One region of the Exiguobacterium sp. UBA1053 genome, then DNA from elsewhere that is predicted to be linked to it. Evidence: riboswitches for the same ligand, from Rfam matches in the RefSeq annotation. Region 1 holds a riboswitch; the other holds the start of a gene.
What was found. A riboswitch is a leader RNA that binds a small molecule or an ion and turns the genes downstream of it on or off. The one in region 1 is predicted to bind thiamine pyrophosphate.
Positions count from the first base shown of each region.

Region 1 (7,996 bases):
GGGAACGTTAAGCAGTACAATAAATCAATACTGTCGTATCTATTTAATGATGAATCTAGTTGGAAGGATGCCCCACGTTCGTTCCAGCAATTCATTTGGAAAAATGATACACATGTATTTTCACAAGATTCGGTTACATATGGTATAAATAAGTTGAGTAATGACGAGCTGGAGCTACAGTATTGGAATGCTTTGAATAACAAATTGTCAAGCATGACAATTAAATTGCCTGAAACACAAATGAATGAAAAGTTACGTTTTTCTCCGTTTCAACGAACAGAAGATATGTTATTGATTGATTCGTCTACTCTTAACAAAGAAATTGAAAGAGAACATATCTATCAAATCGACTTAACAAAGAAATCGATGACAAAAATTAAATTACCTGACGCTTTAGGAAAAGATGATGCGATTCGATCGTTTTATGATGGGAAAATGATTGTTGACCAAGTAAAAGAAGTAGAAGGTTCTGAGGATTTTTTATCTGAAACCGTCGTGAAGGATGGTAAACAAACGAAAATATTAAAAGAATTCGAGGAAGTGTACTCCTCATACGCTATAAACGGTGGAAAATATTTCTTAGGTCTTGATGAATCATCTTCACAAGTATCAGATAAGAAAAGATTTGAATGGCAAATCTACGATTTCGAATCACACCAGTCCTCTTCGCACTCGATTCAGCTTGATTCGATTGCGACGGATGAAGCGTTCTCAAATAGAAGCGTTACGGTAGATCGTGATTATATTTACTTCGCTTACCGAACGAAAAAAGATGAAGTCAAATCATTAGTGATCAATCCACTGACATCTGAGATTGTTTATGAAGCTGACATTCATAAAAAAGGATCAAAAAATGAACTACTCTTAAATAGCATCATAACAAATTAATAAAATTAACTAATTTCCACTCTTAATTTGAAACCTCCCGTTTTCTTCCAACGTATAAAGACTATACAAAGGGGGAACTCACATGCAATTCTTGATTTTTGTCGTCTTTGCAGGTGCCATGTATTGGTTCTACTACAATTTCTTACTCGGGTACCGTAAGAAAAACATCACAATGACGTTCGACGATCGGTTTTATTCACTCGACGAACATGTTGCAGCCATCGAACAAAAGCTCGCAACGGATGGGCACTCGGCCCGTTATCTCGGTGACCGTCGTTTTGAAGTTGATGGTAAACCTTATCTGTTCCTCGAGCGGACGGTCTCAGTCGGCGGGACCCCGACACAACAGACGATTCTTGAGCAACAAAAAAAATAACTCTCCCATGTGCGGGAGAGTTTTTTCGTTAGACCGGAATCCGGTCCAGGGGGTGCGGTTGCTGCGACGAACGATACCAGCGGATGATCCAGTGATCGATGCCGATTTGATAGGCAAAGCGTCCTGCAGCCAGTAAGGCGATTGACGCTGCTAAGAACAACGGGTTTAACGCAATCGTCCCAGCGAGTAAGTAATTGAGATTCATGATACTACCGATGACCAGTGCAGGGACCGTCAACAGACTAAGAAACAACAAGATCCCGACGACGAGTTCCGCGAACGGAATCAAGGCGTTGATCAGCCCGACGTTCGGTAAGGCGAGTTGCTCAATCATCGTCGCATACCAGGAACTGACGAGTGCGTCTTCGCCAGTTGACTTCGCGAGTGCTCCTTCGAGAAACGGTTTCGCATCGAAGCCATTAATGTACTTACCGATTCCGGCGATGAACCACTGGATTCCGAGCCAGAGTCGGATGATCGTCAATAGACCGAGACCGATGATGTGTAATGCTTTCACTTTCAGACACTCCTCTACTACAACATAGTCCCCATCATACTGAAAAATCATCAGCGAGATGGGGACTATCATCATAACGTCATCGAACCGTCATCGACCTGTTACAAAAAAGGATAAGGTAACGGTTTCATGACCGTTGATCGAGGCGATGACTGATTGCAGTTAATAAAGCAGCAACGAGCGCAACCAGTCCACCGACGAGTGCCGTGTTCATCATCGGACCGTTCGCATAGACGATGCCACCGAGTGCCGAACCAAAAGCAATCCCGACGTTACTCGCAACCGGCATCAATGAAGCGGCGAGTCCTTTTGCTTCTGGATTGAACTTTTCAGCGAGGTCAATCAAGTAGATTTGTGTCGAGGTCGTCAGTAGAATCGACATCAACGACATCAAGGCGATGTTGAACAGACCAAGCGGAAGGGATGCTGTCGTGAAGTATAACGCAGCAAGGACGATTGCTTGTACAACGAAGACGAACCGTAAGCGTCCCATCGGATTTTTACTGGCGATTTTACCGGCAAGGATGTTACTAAATATCGAGACGACTCCGTAAGCGAGCAAGATCGGACTGATCCACGTTTTCGCAATCCCAAGTTCTGTTTGTAAAATCGGTACGAGGTATGTGTAGACGACATAAGTTGCCCCGAATCCAAACGACGGAATAAAGAAGGCGATCAGGATCCGTGGGTTGGCGAGCAATCCAAGCTGTTCCTTAATTGAACCGGAACCCGTCGATTGCTGGACCGGAACGATCTTCCATACTGCGAGGAACGCGATCAATCCCATGACTGTCGTTAGCCAGAACGTAGCTTCGAAGCCAGCGTGTTGACCGATGAACGTTCCAATCGGAACACCTAAAACGTTCGCAAGTGTAAAACCACCGAAAATGAACGAGACGGCAACACCGCGCTTCGCGACAGGTACACCGTCACTGGCGACAACCATTGCGAGTGAGATCAAGACACCAGTCAGGATGGCTGTCAGAATGCGGGTTGCGAGCAATACTTCGTAACTTGGTGCAAAACTACTGGCAAGATTCAATAAGACCCAGGCGAGTAAGAGACGTAGGATCAGACGACGCCGTTCCAGGTGACCGGTCAGCGACATGACGATCGGTGTACCGATTGCAAAGGAGATGGCAAAGGCTGAAACGAGCGTACCTGCTGTTGCGATCGTGATATCAAGGGCTGAGGAGATTTCAGCGAGGATCCCGACGATGACGAATTCGCTAGTTCCGAGAACGAACGTCAGGAGCGACAACGTGGCGATCAAGAGCCAATCGCGTCGACTTAAACGAGTAGTAGGTGACATGGATGATTCCTCAATTCTAGCGCTTGCGCGCGAAACTATGAGTAACAGAATAGCATGAAACGATTTCGTCGGGTATCGCAAAGCGAGATTTCGGGAAAAGAACCATTATTCGAAATAGCGTGTGAATTTCCAGGCTTGCTGTTTTTTGCGTATACTACAGAAGAAGACTACTTATAAAGGAGTGGAAACGATGCAAGCGACAGTGACATGGAACAAACAGATGGGATTTAGTGGACAGACGGAATCAGGGCATCATCTGGCGATGGACGCAGCACCCGAAAACGGTGGCGAAAACCAAGCGCCACGACCGACTGAACTCTTGCTACATGCCGTTGCCGGCTGTACAGGAATTGATATCGTCTCGATTTTAGAGAAGATGCGCTTGACGATCACCCATTTCGAAATGGATATCGAAGGAGAACGGGCAGAGGACCATCCGCGGCGTTTTACGTCGATCTCGATTCATTATCGGCTCGAAGGTGATCTCCCGGAAGATAAGGTCCGTCGCGCTATCTCGTTATCAAAGGATAAATATTGTTCGGTCTCGCAATCCCTGAACGCTGAGATTTCCGTCTATTATTCAATCAATGGTGTCCGGAGCGAGGATCCTTTGTGAAAAAAGTCGTACTGATCGGTTGCCTGTTGCTTGCAGGGTGTGCGCAGGAGACGATGGAACCAACGAAACCATCGCAACCGGAAACGAAGCAACCAACAGAAGAAAAGAAACCGAAACCTGAGCCAACGAAAGAGGAACGACAACAAGCAAAACTAAAGCAACAATTAAAAGCGATGTCGACGTCAGAAAAAATCGATCAACTGCTCTACATCGGAGTCGCCGGCACGGAACTTTCAGCAGCTGACCGGAAATTGTTACAGACGCATGCGATTGGCGGGGTCTTATTGCTCGGCGGAAACATTACGTCGGAAGAGCAACTCTTGACGTTCACGCGTGCGATTCAAGAGACGAACCAAAAACCGTATGCGTTCGTCGGGATTGATGAAGAAGGCGGACGCGTCAGCCGGGTACCGGATCAACGATTACGTCTCCCGACGAGTCAACGGATGGCGCAAGGTGCAGATGCTGCAAAAATGGAAGATGTCGGACGTACGCTCGGTCACCTGTCACGATTTTATGGGTTCAACATGGACTTCGCACCGGTCCTTGACGTCAATAGCAATCCGAACAATCCAATCATCGGCGACCGTGCGTTAAGTGCTGATCCGAAGACCGTCGCGACTCTCGGTACGGCCCTGATGCATGGGATGCAAGAGACGGGAACGATTCCGGTCGTCAAACATTTTCCCGGTCACGGCAATACGAGTGTCGATTCCCATGTCGGTTTGCCGAAAGTGACAGCATCAAAGGAAGAACTGAAGCGAACGGAACTGTTACCGTTCCAAGAAGCGATTCAAGAGGGCGCCGAGATGGTGATGGTCGCCCATATTCTCTATCCCGCGTATGACAATACGAATCCGTCCTCGCTCTCAAAGCCGATCTTGACTGACCTCTTGCGTCAGCAACTCGGATTCAACGGTGTCATCATCACGGATGATCTCGTCATGGGGGCGATCACGAAACAATATGGTCTTGCGGAAGCGGCACGCCAGGCACTTGTCAATGGAGCAGATATGGCGATGTTTTCGGAAGCAGGTGCCTATACGAAGGTCCACACCGAAGTAATGCAAGCCGTTAAAGACAAAACGCTGACGCCTGCGATGCTCGATGCTAAAGTGATGCGGATCTTAAAGCTGAAGCAGACCTATGCCGACAGCCAAGAGCAACAGCGACCGACGAAATCGGAGCTGATTCAGCAAGTGGAAGCGCTCAACTAGGACTAGCGAAGCAAAGCGACTCATGCTAGACTAATGGGGCAAGCCAATTAAACACGAAAAGACACTAGGGGAGTCTCCCAGCAGACTGAGACGGAAGTATCCGGACCCTTTGAACCTGATCTAGTTCGTACTAGCGGAGGGAAGTGGCTCGAAATCCTAGATATCCTTAGCGCTTCAGCGCATTTTCGGACCACTCCCTTCAACATCGGGAGTGGTCCTTTTTCGTATGGAAAGGAAGAACATGATGCGTTTACATCTGATTTCGACGGGATCCATTAATCCGCTTGACGAAATAAAGACCTTTCAATCGCTTCAACCTTATACGGATCAGCTACATCTACGAGAACCGAACTTATCGGCAGCAGAATTGCTTGATCTGATTGACGCGCTCCTTACACATGGTTATTCGCCTGAGCAGTTAACGGTTCATGACCGGGTCGATGTCGCCCATGTCGCAGGCATCGGTGTGCAGTTGACGCGCCGGTCCTTGAGTGTCCGTGATGTCCGTCGTCATTTTCCGAATCTCGTCATCGGGAAATCGGTCCATTCACTAGCAGAGGCACTGGCAGCAGAAGCGGAAGGAGCCGACCGACTGCTGTACGGTCATATTTATTCGACAGCGTCGAAGCCGAATGTGCCACCACGAGGGATTGACGCCTTGAAGCAAGTCGTCACCTTCACGACGAAACCAGTCATTGCAATTGGCGGGATTACACCAGAACGCATGCCTGAAATCGCAGCGACCGGTGTAACCGGAATCGCCGTCTTATCGGGGATTCTCGGTCAAGCGGATCCACTTGCTGCCATTCAGCGTTATCAGGGGGTACGGGTATGACGGATCACATCATCATCGGTGGTGGAGTCATCGGTTTGACGCTTGCTTACAGTCTCGCTTGTCAGAACGAATCCGTTCTTGTCCTTGATCGCGGAACATGCGGACAAGGGACGAGTCGGGCGGCTGCCGGGATGCTTGCGACGGACATCGAGCTGAGAGAAGAATTGCATACGCTTGCCGCGCGAAGTCGCCGTCTGTATCCGTTACTTGCGCGACGCCTCACGCGCGAGACCGGGATCGATTGTGGCTACCGGGAACAACCATTTTTATTGAAACGAAATGGGCAAGAATACTTATTTCCATCGGTCGGTCAAATCGATCCGCGACGACTAACGACTGCATTGATGTATGCCTTACACGCACGTGGCATATCGATTGAAGAACAGGTGGAAGTCACACGCATCGAAGAGAGCGATGACTTCGTCAGGATCGAGTCGAACGCGAGAATGTGGACCGGACGAACGGTGACGGTCGCTGCCGGACGCGGGTCGCAAGCCTTGCTCGATACAGCTGGTATTTCGATCGCGACTTATGGGGTCAAAGGGGAATGTCTCGCCGTCCGTCTCGCGGGTCAGCCGTTACGCTCGATTCTGTTTGATGACGCCGTCTACCTCGTTCCGAAAGCAGACGGACGAATTTTGATCGGTGCGACCGAACTGCCGTACGACGAGACGGTCGGTGTCAGTGTCGCTGGGATCACGTCACTGCTTCAAGCAGCAGAACGACTGTATCCACCGATTCGTGACGCGGTCATCGAAGAAGTCTGGTCCGGTGTACGACCGCAAACGGTGTCCGGCTTGCCATATATCGGAGTCGCCGATTCATCCCGTCAAATCTTCCTAGCGACGGGGCATCATCGGCATGGCATCTTACTCGCACCGGCGACAGCGGAAGTCTTGGTAAATACATTACGGTTGATTCAGAAGGAGGAAGTCCGATGAACATTACGATTAACGGCAATGACCACACGATCGAACAGATTAAAACGATCGAGGACATGCTCACGCAACTCGGCTTAGGGGAGAAGCTTGTCATCGTCGAACAGAATCGACAAATCATCGATCGCGCGGCGTATGGTCAGACGGTCGTTCGGGACAATGACACATTTGAAATCGTTCATTTCGTAGGAGGAGGATAAACATGCTGAAAATTGGAGAAAAGACATTTGAATCACGGTTATTACTCGGAACAGGGAAATATACGGATGCTACGGTACAGCAGAAAGCAATCGATGCGTCCGCCTCACAAATCTTGACGTTCGCCGTCCGTAGGCTCGATATTTTTGATAAACAACAAGCGAATTTTTTGGAGTCGCTTGATTTAACAAAGTACGATCTACTACCGAACACGGCCGGTGCGAAGACGGCGGAGGAAGCCGTACGGTTGGCGAAGCTTGCGCGGGCATCCGGTATGTGCGACATGGTCAAGGTCGAAGTGATCGGTTGCGACAAGACGTTATTACCTGACCCGATCGAGACGTTACGGGCTTCTGAAGAATTACTTAAAGAAGGCTTCATCGTCTTACCGTATACGTCGGACGACGTCGTCCTTGCGCGACGACTCGAAGAACTCGGTTGTCACGCCATCATGCCGGCGGCGTCACCGATCGGCTCCGGACAAGGTATTCTCAATCCGCTCCATTTGCAATTCATCATCGAGCAGACGACGGTCCCTGTCATCGTCGACGCCGGGATCGGCTCGCCGACCGACGTTGCCTATGCGATGGAGCTCGGTGCGGACGGTGTCTTATTGAACTCCGCTGTCGCCCATGCTCAAGATCCGGTCAAGATGGCGTACGCCATGCGACTAGCTGTCGAAGCAGGGCGCTTCGGATACGAAGCGGGACGTATCGAGAAGAAACAGTATGCGGTCGCGAGTAGTCCGACAAGTGGATTGATTCGATGAACCGTTACTCACGGCAAACTCGATTTCAACCGATCGGGGAAGCGGGACAAGCACGCTTGGCAGCAGCAAAGGTACTGATCATCGGCATGGGAGCGCTCGGAACGGCATCGGCAGAGCAACTCGTCCGCGCCGGTGTCGGTGTCGTCCGCATCGTCGACCGCGACTATGTCGAGTGGAGTAATCTACAACGCCAACAGCTTTATACCGAGGAAGATGCGCGTCACATCGTACCAAAAGCGATTGCCGCAAAAGCACGGCTTGAAGCGATCAATTCGACAGTGGCGATCGAAGCACATGTAGTAGACGTCGACCGGGCAGCACTGACGTGGC
Region 1 is NZ_DCDO01000003.1:95,665-103,660, reverse strand. It holds gene B3G15_RS01540 (hypothetical protein) at 1-888, shown strand, start outside; gene B3G15_RS01535 (hypothetical protein) at 971-1,264, shown strand; gene B3G15_RS01530 (DoxX family membrane protein) at 1,293-1,781, opposite strand; gene B3G15_RS01525 (MFS transporter) at 1,909-3,093, opposite strand; gene B3G15_RS01520 (OsmC family protein) at 3,284-3,709, shown strand; gene nagZ (beta-N-acetylhexosaminidase) at 3,706-4,926, shown strand; TPP riboswitch at 4,983-5,085, shown strand; gene B3G15_RS01510 (thiamine phosphate synthase) at 5,168-5,761, shown strand; gene B3G15_RS01505 (FAD-dependent oxidoreductase) at 5,758-6,702, shown strand; gene thiS (sulfur carrier protein ThiS) at 6,699-6,899, shown strand; gene B3G15_RS01495 (thiazole synthase) at 6,902-7,666, shown strand; gene B3G15_RS01490 (ThiF family adenylyltransferase) at 7,663-7,996, shown strand, end outside.

Region 2 (7,996 bases), on a different contig from region 1:
AAGCGGATCAACGAATCGCTCTATACATCGGTGTTCCTTTCTTCCTTGTCATGTGGGGAAGTTATCATCTCTTCGTCAAAGGAAAACATCTATCCGCTCAAAGCGACATCCGTGTCGCCCCTTCTCAACTCGACGAATAATTTCATCTAAAAAGAGGCCGCGGAGTCATCCACGGCCTCTTTCCTATGATTGTGCTATTCCTTAAGCGTCCGCATCATCAATAGTTCTCCTTGATGGAGCTCTACCTTCGCTTCTGACGCACACCATTCATTACTGACGGTCAAGGAACCTCCGACCGGTACTGGATGTGCATCAAGTGGATATTTGACTCCGGATAAGCTTAAAGTCGATGGTACGAGTGGAATGAACGAAAGATAATGATAGCTCCCTGCTTCGACTGCATACGTTCCCTCAGCCAAGTATCGTACCTCTTCTCGTTTCGTCACGAGTCGTGCCTCTGGGTATCGCTTCAATAGATATACATTTTGGACGGTCATGTCGAGCCGCCCACCTGTCGCCCCGATGATGAAGGTATCCTCAAACTGTTTCTTCTCTGAGACTGTACGAAGTGCCAGTTCGAGATCCGTTTCATCTTTCTCGGCCGGATGAACGATTGCCCCTTCTGGTACATAACCAAGAGAATCAAAATCACCAATCGTCAGGTCGCATGTCAGCCCAAACGATTCAATCGTCTGAACACCACCGTCGACACCGACGATAAAGTCACCTGGCTGACAAAACTTCCGTAAATCCGGCGCTTCTTCTCGCGGACCGGCACAGACGAGAATCGCCCGCATCTCAGACGCCTCGTGCCGAATAACGGAGTAAGCGTGGCGCAGTCGTGAATAAAAGACCCGCAACGACACCACAAAGAACGTAAGACGGTACCATGTATGTCGCGTTATAAATCAATGAATACGGTACGACTGGACCTTCGGCATACTCGGCAAAAAAGACGATTCCACTGATGACATGACAGATATAACGGAGTCCTGCGCCTAATAACGTCGCCAGGAGAACGAACGCCATCAAGCTTTTCTTTTGTCCATTGCGCGCGGCTAGTCTGACTTGACGCGCGAACAGACCACTTAATCCGACGACACCATACGCAATCGTATAGTCAAGCATCGGTTGAACGATCGTCAAGACTTGTGGAGCGAACATCAATTGAATCGTACCGACAAGCGCTCCCGTGACGACCCCTCCGACGACACCGTGGCGAAATGCCATGACGAAGATCGGTAACATCGCTAAGCTGATTGAGCCTCCTTGTGGCATTTTGAATGGAATCAGTAAATCAAAGACGACTCCGAGACTGGCGAAGATGGCAATTTCCATCATCATTTGTAACCGTTTCATGCTATTTTCCTCCTTCATTGTACGAGAGGACGCAAAAAGGCAGTACGACGAACGCCGTACTGCCTGCGTGCGCCACATCCCTACGTCCGTTTGAACGGAACAGGTTCGAAGGGTTAAAGTCTAAAAGACTTCTCTCAGCCGCTTTTCAAGCGACACCCCTTGCGGTCATCATATTTCGTTTTCTCGTTCTTATTATACGGCAGCCCCTTGACGAATGCTAGTGATCGCTTCCGCATAATCTGGTGCATTGTAGATTGCTGATCCTGCGACGAGAACGTTCGCACCGTTATCGATGCAAAGCTTTGCCGTTTCCGGATTGACGCCACCGTCAATCTCGATTTCAAATGTCAGACCACGATCTGCTTTCATTTGCGCAAGTGCTGCGAGTTTCGGCATGACACGCTCGATGAAGGCTTGTCCACCAAAGCCCGGATTGACCGTCATCAATAAAACCATATCGACATCCTCAAGGACGTGTTCAATCGTTGATAATGGCGTATGGGGATTCAAGACGACTCCTGCCTTTGCGCCCGCTGCTTTGATTTGTTGCAAGACACGATGGACATGATTCGTCGCTTCGACGTGGAACGTCACGATGTCCGCCCCTGCTTTGACGAAATCCTCGACGAAACGTTCTGGCTGGTCGATCATCAAATGGACATCGAGAATCATATCCGTCTTTTGACGTAAGCTGCTAAGCACAGGTAATCCAAATGAGATGTTCGGTACGAACTGACCGTCCATGACATCAAAATGGATATAGTCCGCGCCTGCTGCTTCGACTGCTTTAACATCGCGTTCGAGATTCGCAAAATCTGCTGATAAGATAGATGGTGCAATTTTAATCATCTTCAATACCTCCGGGCTCGATTCTTGATTTCGTCTATAAACATACCATAGTTCTCATAACGAGAGGACATGATTTCTTGGGCTTCGACGGCTTCCTTGACGGCACAACCGGGTTCATTCAAATGCAAGCAACCTCGGTATTTGCAATCATCTTGTACAGCCACGAATTCAGGGAAACTCCACCGTACATCCTCGATTTCCATATCATACGGAAAATCGAGGTTCGAGAAACCTGGCGTATCGGCAATCAATCCTTCGGCAAGCGGCATCAATGTGACGTGGCGCGTCGTATGACGTCCTCGTCCGAGTGATTTCGAGATCGCACTTGTTTCTAAATCAAGAGAGGGTTCCAGTGCATTGAGCAATGAACTTTTCCCGACACCGGATTGTCCGGCGAGAACGCTCGTTTTTCCAGCAAGTAACGGACGGACTTGCTCAATACCTGCCAACGTCTCACTTGATGTCTCGATGACCGTATACCCAATCTTCCGGTAAGCGGCAATCGCCTCTCGGACAGCCGGTCCTTTAACATCGTCCAGCAAATCCATCTTCGTCAATAGGATGACGGGTTGAATTTCCTTCGCTTCGATCAAAACGAGAAATCGGTCGAGCAAGTGCGCTGAAAAATCAGGTTCTGCCGCCGAGACGACGAGCAATGCCTGGTCGATATTCGCGACTGGAGGGCGTACTAAAAAGTTGTCCCGCTCCTTCACTTCGAGAATATATCCTGTCTCACTTTCGATATGAAGAACGACCTCGTCTCCGACGACTGGACTGATGCCGCGTTTTCGGAAATTCCCTCTTGCCCGTGAACGGACCTCTCCTTCTGGTGTCATGACATCATAAAAGCCACCCTGCAGACGTATGATCGTTCCTTCTCGATTCTCTTCGATGCGTTGTTCCGTCATCCTATGCACTCCTTTTTCATCACATTCATTGTGCGTCTTTTGCTTGATTGTACGTGATGGTTTTTGAACGATACACCGTATCGTCTTTATAGATCGTAATTTTTCCTTCTTCTCCTGGATCAATCGTCACCGGCACGTCGAATGTCTCATCTTGATCAATCGATTCCTCGATGACGGTCCGCTTCCCTTTCGCGTCTTCCGTCTCAATCCGGATGACTTGTTTCGGTGGTTCCTCGTCCTCGTTCTCGCTGACCGCATCATAGACGACCTTTTCAGGGAACGTTGCCGTCACCGTTTTTTCTTCCTCACCTTTTGAGATGAACACAGTCACGGAGTCGTTCGGTTCGACTTGTGCTCCTGCTTGCGGGAATTGACGGATGACTTGATCGAGCTTCACGTCACTTGAAAATTCTTGTTCAAACGTGCCGTCGAGACCCATTTCATCGAGATACGCTTTTGCTTCATCACTCGATAAGTTCGTCAAATCTTTCAATTCAAAGGACGAAGTTCCTTCTGAGACAGTGATCGTAATCGTCTGTTCTTTTGCGATCACTTCCGTTCCAGCAGAGATCGATTGTCGGATAACATTACCTCGCGCGATTTCATCCGACTTTTCACGTTCGACTTCGACTTTTGCGAATCCAGCCTCTTTTAATGTGGCGATCGCCTCTTTTTCAGCGTCATCTGTCACATCCGGTACTTCGACCGGAGCACTACCTGTAGAGACGACCAAGTTGACTGTCGAACCCTTCTTGACTTGTGCGTTTTCACGCGGTGTCTGACTGATGACATCGCCTTCCTCGACTGTATCGCTATTTCGTTCTGTCGTCTCAACAACGAATCCAAGTTTCTCAAGCTTCGTTTCCGCTTCGTCTCCATCCGACTTGACGACAGATGGTACGGTGACCGTTGGATCTGGCCACATCGCAAACGTCGTAGCTGCACCACCTAGCAATATGAGCAATAAGAGGACGATCCACCAGCGTTTTTTCTTTTTCTTTTCCGGTGTTTTCGGTTGAACGGTCGTGACAGCGGGTGATTCTGGTTCCGCTTTTGATTCTTCTGGCACTTGTACAGGCGATAAGACCATCGTCTTTTCCATCTCATCCTCTTCTGCACCACGGATGCCTTCACTTGCTCGTTCGTCAGACAACGCCGTCACCATATCTGTCTTAAAGGCTGCGACGGACTGTTGGCGGTCATGCGGTGCTTTTGCGAGCGCCTGCATGATACAGTTCTCAAGCGCTTGTGGCACTTTCGGATTCAAGACGGATGGGCGACGCGGTGTATCTTGCAGATGCTTTAAAGCAATCACAACCGGTGAATCACCTTCGAACGGGACTTGTCCTGTAACAAGTTCGTATAATACAGCACCAAGCGAATAGATATCCGACTTCTCATCCGCAAATTTACCTTTTGCTTGTTCTGGTGAAAAGTAATGGACGGATCCAAGGACTGACATCGTATGCGTCAGCGTCGCATTCGACATTGCCACAGCGATTCCGAAATCCGTTACTTTGACGGTACCATCTTCTCGAATCAACATGTTTTGCGGTTTGATATCGCGATGGATGATCCGGTGTGCATGGGCGTGATCGATCGCATCACAAATTTGAGCGATGATATCGACGGCCTGCGGCACAGGTAATGCTTGATTTTCACAAAATGTCTTTAATGTCATACCATCGATATACTCCATGACGATGTAATAGATGGCATCTTCTTCGCCTACATCATAGACGGCAACGATGTTTGGATGATTCAAGCTGGTAGCAGCATGCGCTTCACGTTCGAATCGACGAATGAACTGTTCGTCATGCGAAAATTCAGTCCGTAAAATCTTAATGGCAACATGACGCTTTAAAATCTCATCATAGGCTTGATAGACATTCGCCATCCCGCCACTTCCAACTAGCCGTTCTATGCGGTAGCGGTCATTTAATCGATCTCCGTATCGCATATTCAGACCCTCTTTCTTTCTTTGAACCGGATGGCGGCAATCGTAATATTATCCGCGCCTCCTCGAGCATTCGCTTCTTTCACCAATCGTCCAACGATCTCATCAAGCGGCTCATCCTGTAAGATGATCTGTTCGATGACATCATCTGGCACTTCATCGGTCAATCCGTCACTACAGACGAGGACGAGGTCATAGTCTGGAGCATCTCTGACTTGAATGTCGACTTCGACTGTTTCGTTCGAGCCGACCGACCGTGTGATGACATTCTTACGTGGATGATTTTCGACTTCCTCATCCGAAAGTTCCCCCATTTGTCGTAACATGTTGACGTAAGAATGATCATCCGTCAATTGTTTTAACGCCGTACCTTCAAGGGCATAGACCCTACTATCTCCAACATGACCGATGACGAGCAAATCTTCGACCCAGCATACGCAGGCAATGGTCGTTCCGACGATTGCAAGTTGCTCGTCTTTTGAAAACTGAAGAATCCGGGCATTTGCCTCGGCTACACGTTGTTCTATCCATTCAGACAATTCCATCGGACGATTTGGCATGAGTGAAAAGGATGCTTCAAATACCTCGCGAACGATCGCACTTGCGATATCGCCAGCAGCATGACCTCCCATACCGTCCGCAACGACGGCAAGACCACGTTCGGCGTTCCCGACGAGTAATACCGTATCCTCATTTTTAGTCCTGACTTTCCCAGTAGTCGAAAGGTGAGCTAACTCCATGACAGTCCTCCGTTCGTGTCAATCTTCTCGTTTTTTAAACGCGGCAATATAGAAGCCGTCCGTTCCGACTGTCGTCGGTAACAACTTGAGTTCTGCTCGATCCCCGATCAGATGTCGCACGGATTCCGGCATCCGTGCCGCGAAGGATGTATCAAATTCAAATCCTTGATCGAGAATGAACGCTGTCTGATCCTCGTTCTCGATCGGATCAATCGTACAAGTCGAATAGACGAAGGTTCCACCCTTTTTAACGAGTGGTAAGACAGATGTCAGAATATCTCGTTGAATTTTCGGGAGTTGCTCGAGTTGTTCCGGGCGTTTCGTCCATTTGATATCTGGTTTTCTTCGAATGACACCGAGTCCTGAACAAGGTGCGTCGACAAGAATCCGATCAAACGATTCTACTTCAAAGCGGTCTCCTGCTTTACGAGCATCTAACGCTTCTGCTTGAACAGTCGTAAGACCTAATCGTGTCGCTTGCTGTTCAATCAATTTAATCTTATGTGGATGAAGATCAAGTGCCTGTAGTGTTCCCGTCGTCAAACCTTCAGCAATATGCATCGCTTTCCCACCAGGTGCGGCACAGCTGTCAAGTACATGATCAGATGTTTCTACACCGAGTGCACGGGCGACGAGCATTGAGCTCTCATCCTGCAGAGAAAGATACCCTCGGTCAATCAGATCCGTTTTTTGAATGCTTCCTCGTTCGATTTCGAGACCGTCTGGCGCGACCGTAGATGGTTTTGCCGTCACACCTTGGTCGAGTAGAAGCTCGATCGCTTCCTCTCGCGTCGTCTTCGTCCGATTGATGCGAACCGTGACCGGTGCAGGTGTGTTATTCAATTGACAGATTTGAAGCGTTTCTTCTGGACCAAACAGTTCAATCCAACGTTCGACGAGCCACTGCGGGTGACTCGTTTCGATGCTGATTCGTTTTGCAACAGGCTCGATTTCAGCGAAATGAGGCATTCCCGCCCGTAATACATTCCGGAGCACTCCGTTGACGACTTTCGAGACGTGGACTTTTCCACGTTTTTTAGCAATCTCGACAGCTTCATGGATGACGGCATGATCCGGTACACGATCAAGATAAAACAATTGATACACACTCATCCGTAACAACGGACGCATGAACGGATCAAGTTTTTTCTGTTTCGCTAGATACGGCTCCAAAATATAATCCAGTGTCAATTCACGACTGAGCGTCCCGTAGACGAGTTCCGTGAACAAGCCGACATCTGTTGCTGAGATAGCACGCTTTTCAAGCATCTGGTGGACGGTGATTGTCGAGAAGGCACCACCTTGACCAATTTTCATCAGTGTCGTTACTGCTGCGTCACGTACATTCATGCATTCTCACCTACTTGTTGTCCGAGTTCAAGCGATTGACCGATCCCGCGCATGAACGTAGCACCGTCCATCCGTTTTTTTCCGGACGGCTGTAAGTCGATCAGCTTCAACGCTGTCTCCGAACCTGTCGCGATGACGGGACCATCCGCTTCTAAAGCGATGATTTCGCCTGGTCGTCCCGTTCCTTTGACTTTCGTCGCGAAAAAGACTTTCAATCGGTCATCACCAAGCATCGTATACGTACTTGGGAAAGGATTCATTCCTCGGATTTGATCATAGAGTGTCTCACCCGGTAACGTAAAATCAAGTCGTTCCCGCTCGCGTGAGATGTTCGGCGCAAACGTCGCTTCTGCCTCGACTTGTGCTTCCGGTGTCAATTCACCTGCGAACAGACGCGGTAAGGTCTCAAGCAATAGTCGCGCTCCTGCGTCCGCTAACTTTTCAAACATCGTTCCGACTGTATCGTTCTCTTCGATCGGAACAATGATTTTTGACAACATATCACCGGCATCCAGTCGATCGACCATATACATGATCGTCACGCCTGTCTCTTTTTCTCCATCGATGATTGCTTGATGAATCGGTGCACCGCCACGATATTTCGGTAGGAGTGACGCATGGACGTTGATCGCCCCAAAACGTGGTGCTTCCAAAATCGCTGTCGGTACAATCTGACCGTAAGCTGCCGTGATAATGAGATCTGGTTTTAAATCAAGGACGTCCTGATAGTCTTCACGAATCCGTTTCGGTTGCAACACAGGAATATCGTGGTCCATCGCGACGAGTTTCACAGGTGTCGGTTTGACTTCCCGTTTTCGTCCGACCGGCTTATC
Region 2 is NZ_DCDO01000013.1:240,755-248,750, forward strand. It holds gene B3G15_RS09010 (amino acid permease) at 1-140, shown strand, start outside; gene B3G15_RS09015 (thiamine diphosphokinase) at 195-797, opposite strand; gene thiT (energy-coupled thiamine transporter ThiT) at 799-1,359, opposite strand; TPP riboswitch at 1,420-1,529, opposite strand; gene rpe (ribulose-phosphate 3-epimerase) at 1,552-2,208, opposite strand; gene rsgA (ribosome small subunit-dependent GTPase A) at 2,211-3,116, opposite strand; gene pknB (Stk1 family PASTA domain-containing Ser/Thr kinase) at 3,142-5,076, opposite strand; gene B3G15_RS09040 (Stp1/IreP family PP2C-type Ser/Thr phosphatase) at 5,079-5,813, opposite strand; gene rsmB (16S rRNA (cytosine(967)-C(5))-methyltransferase RsmB) at 5,832-7,163, opposite strand; gene fmt (methionyl-tRNA formyltransferase) at 7,160-7,996, opposite strand, start outside.
Region 2: another riboswitch for thiamine pyrophosphate. It lies ahead of thiT (energy-coupled thiamine transporter ThiT); the one in region 1 lies ahead of B3G15_RS01510 (thiamine phosphate synthase).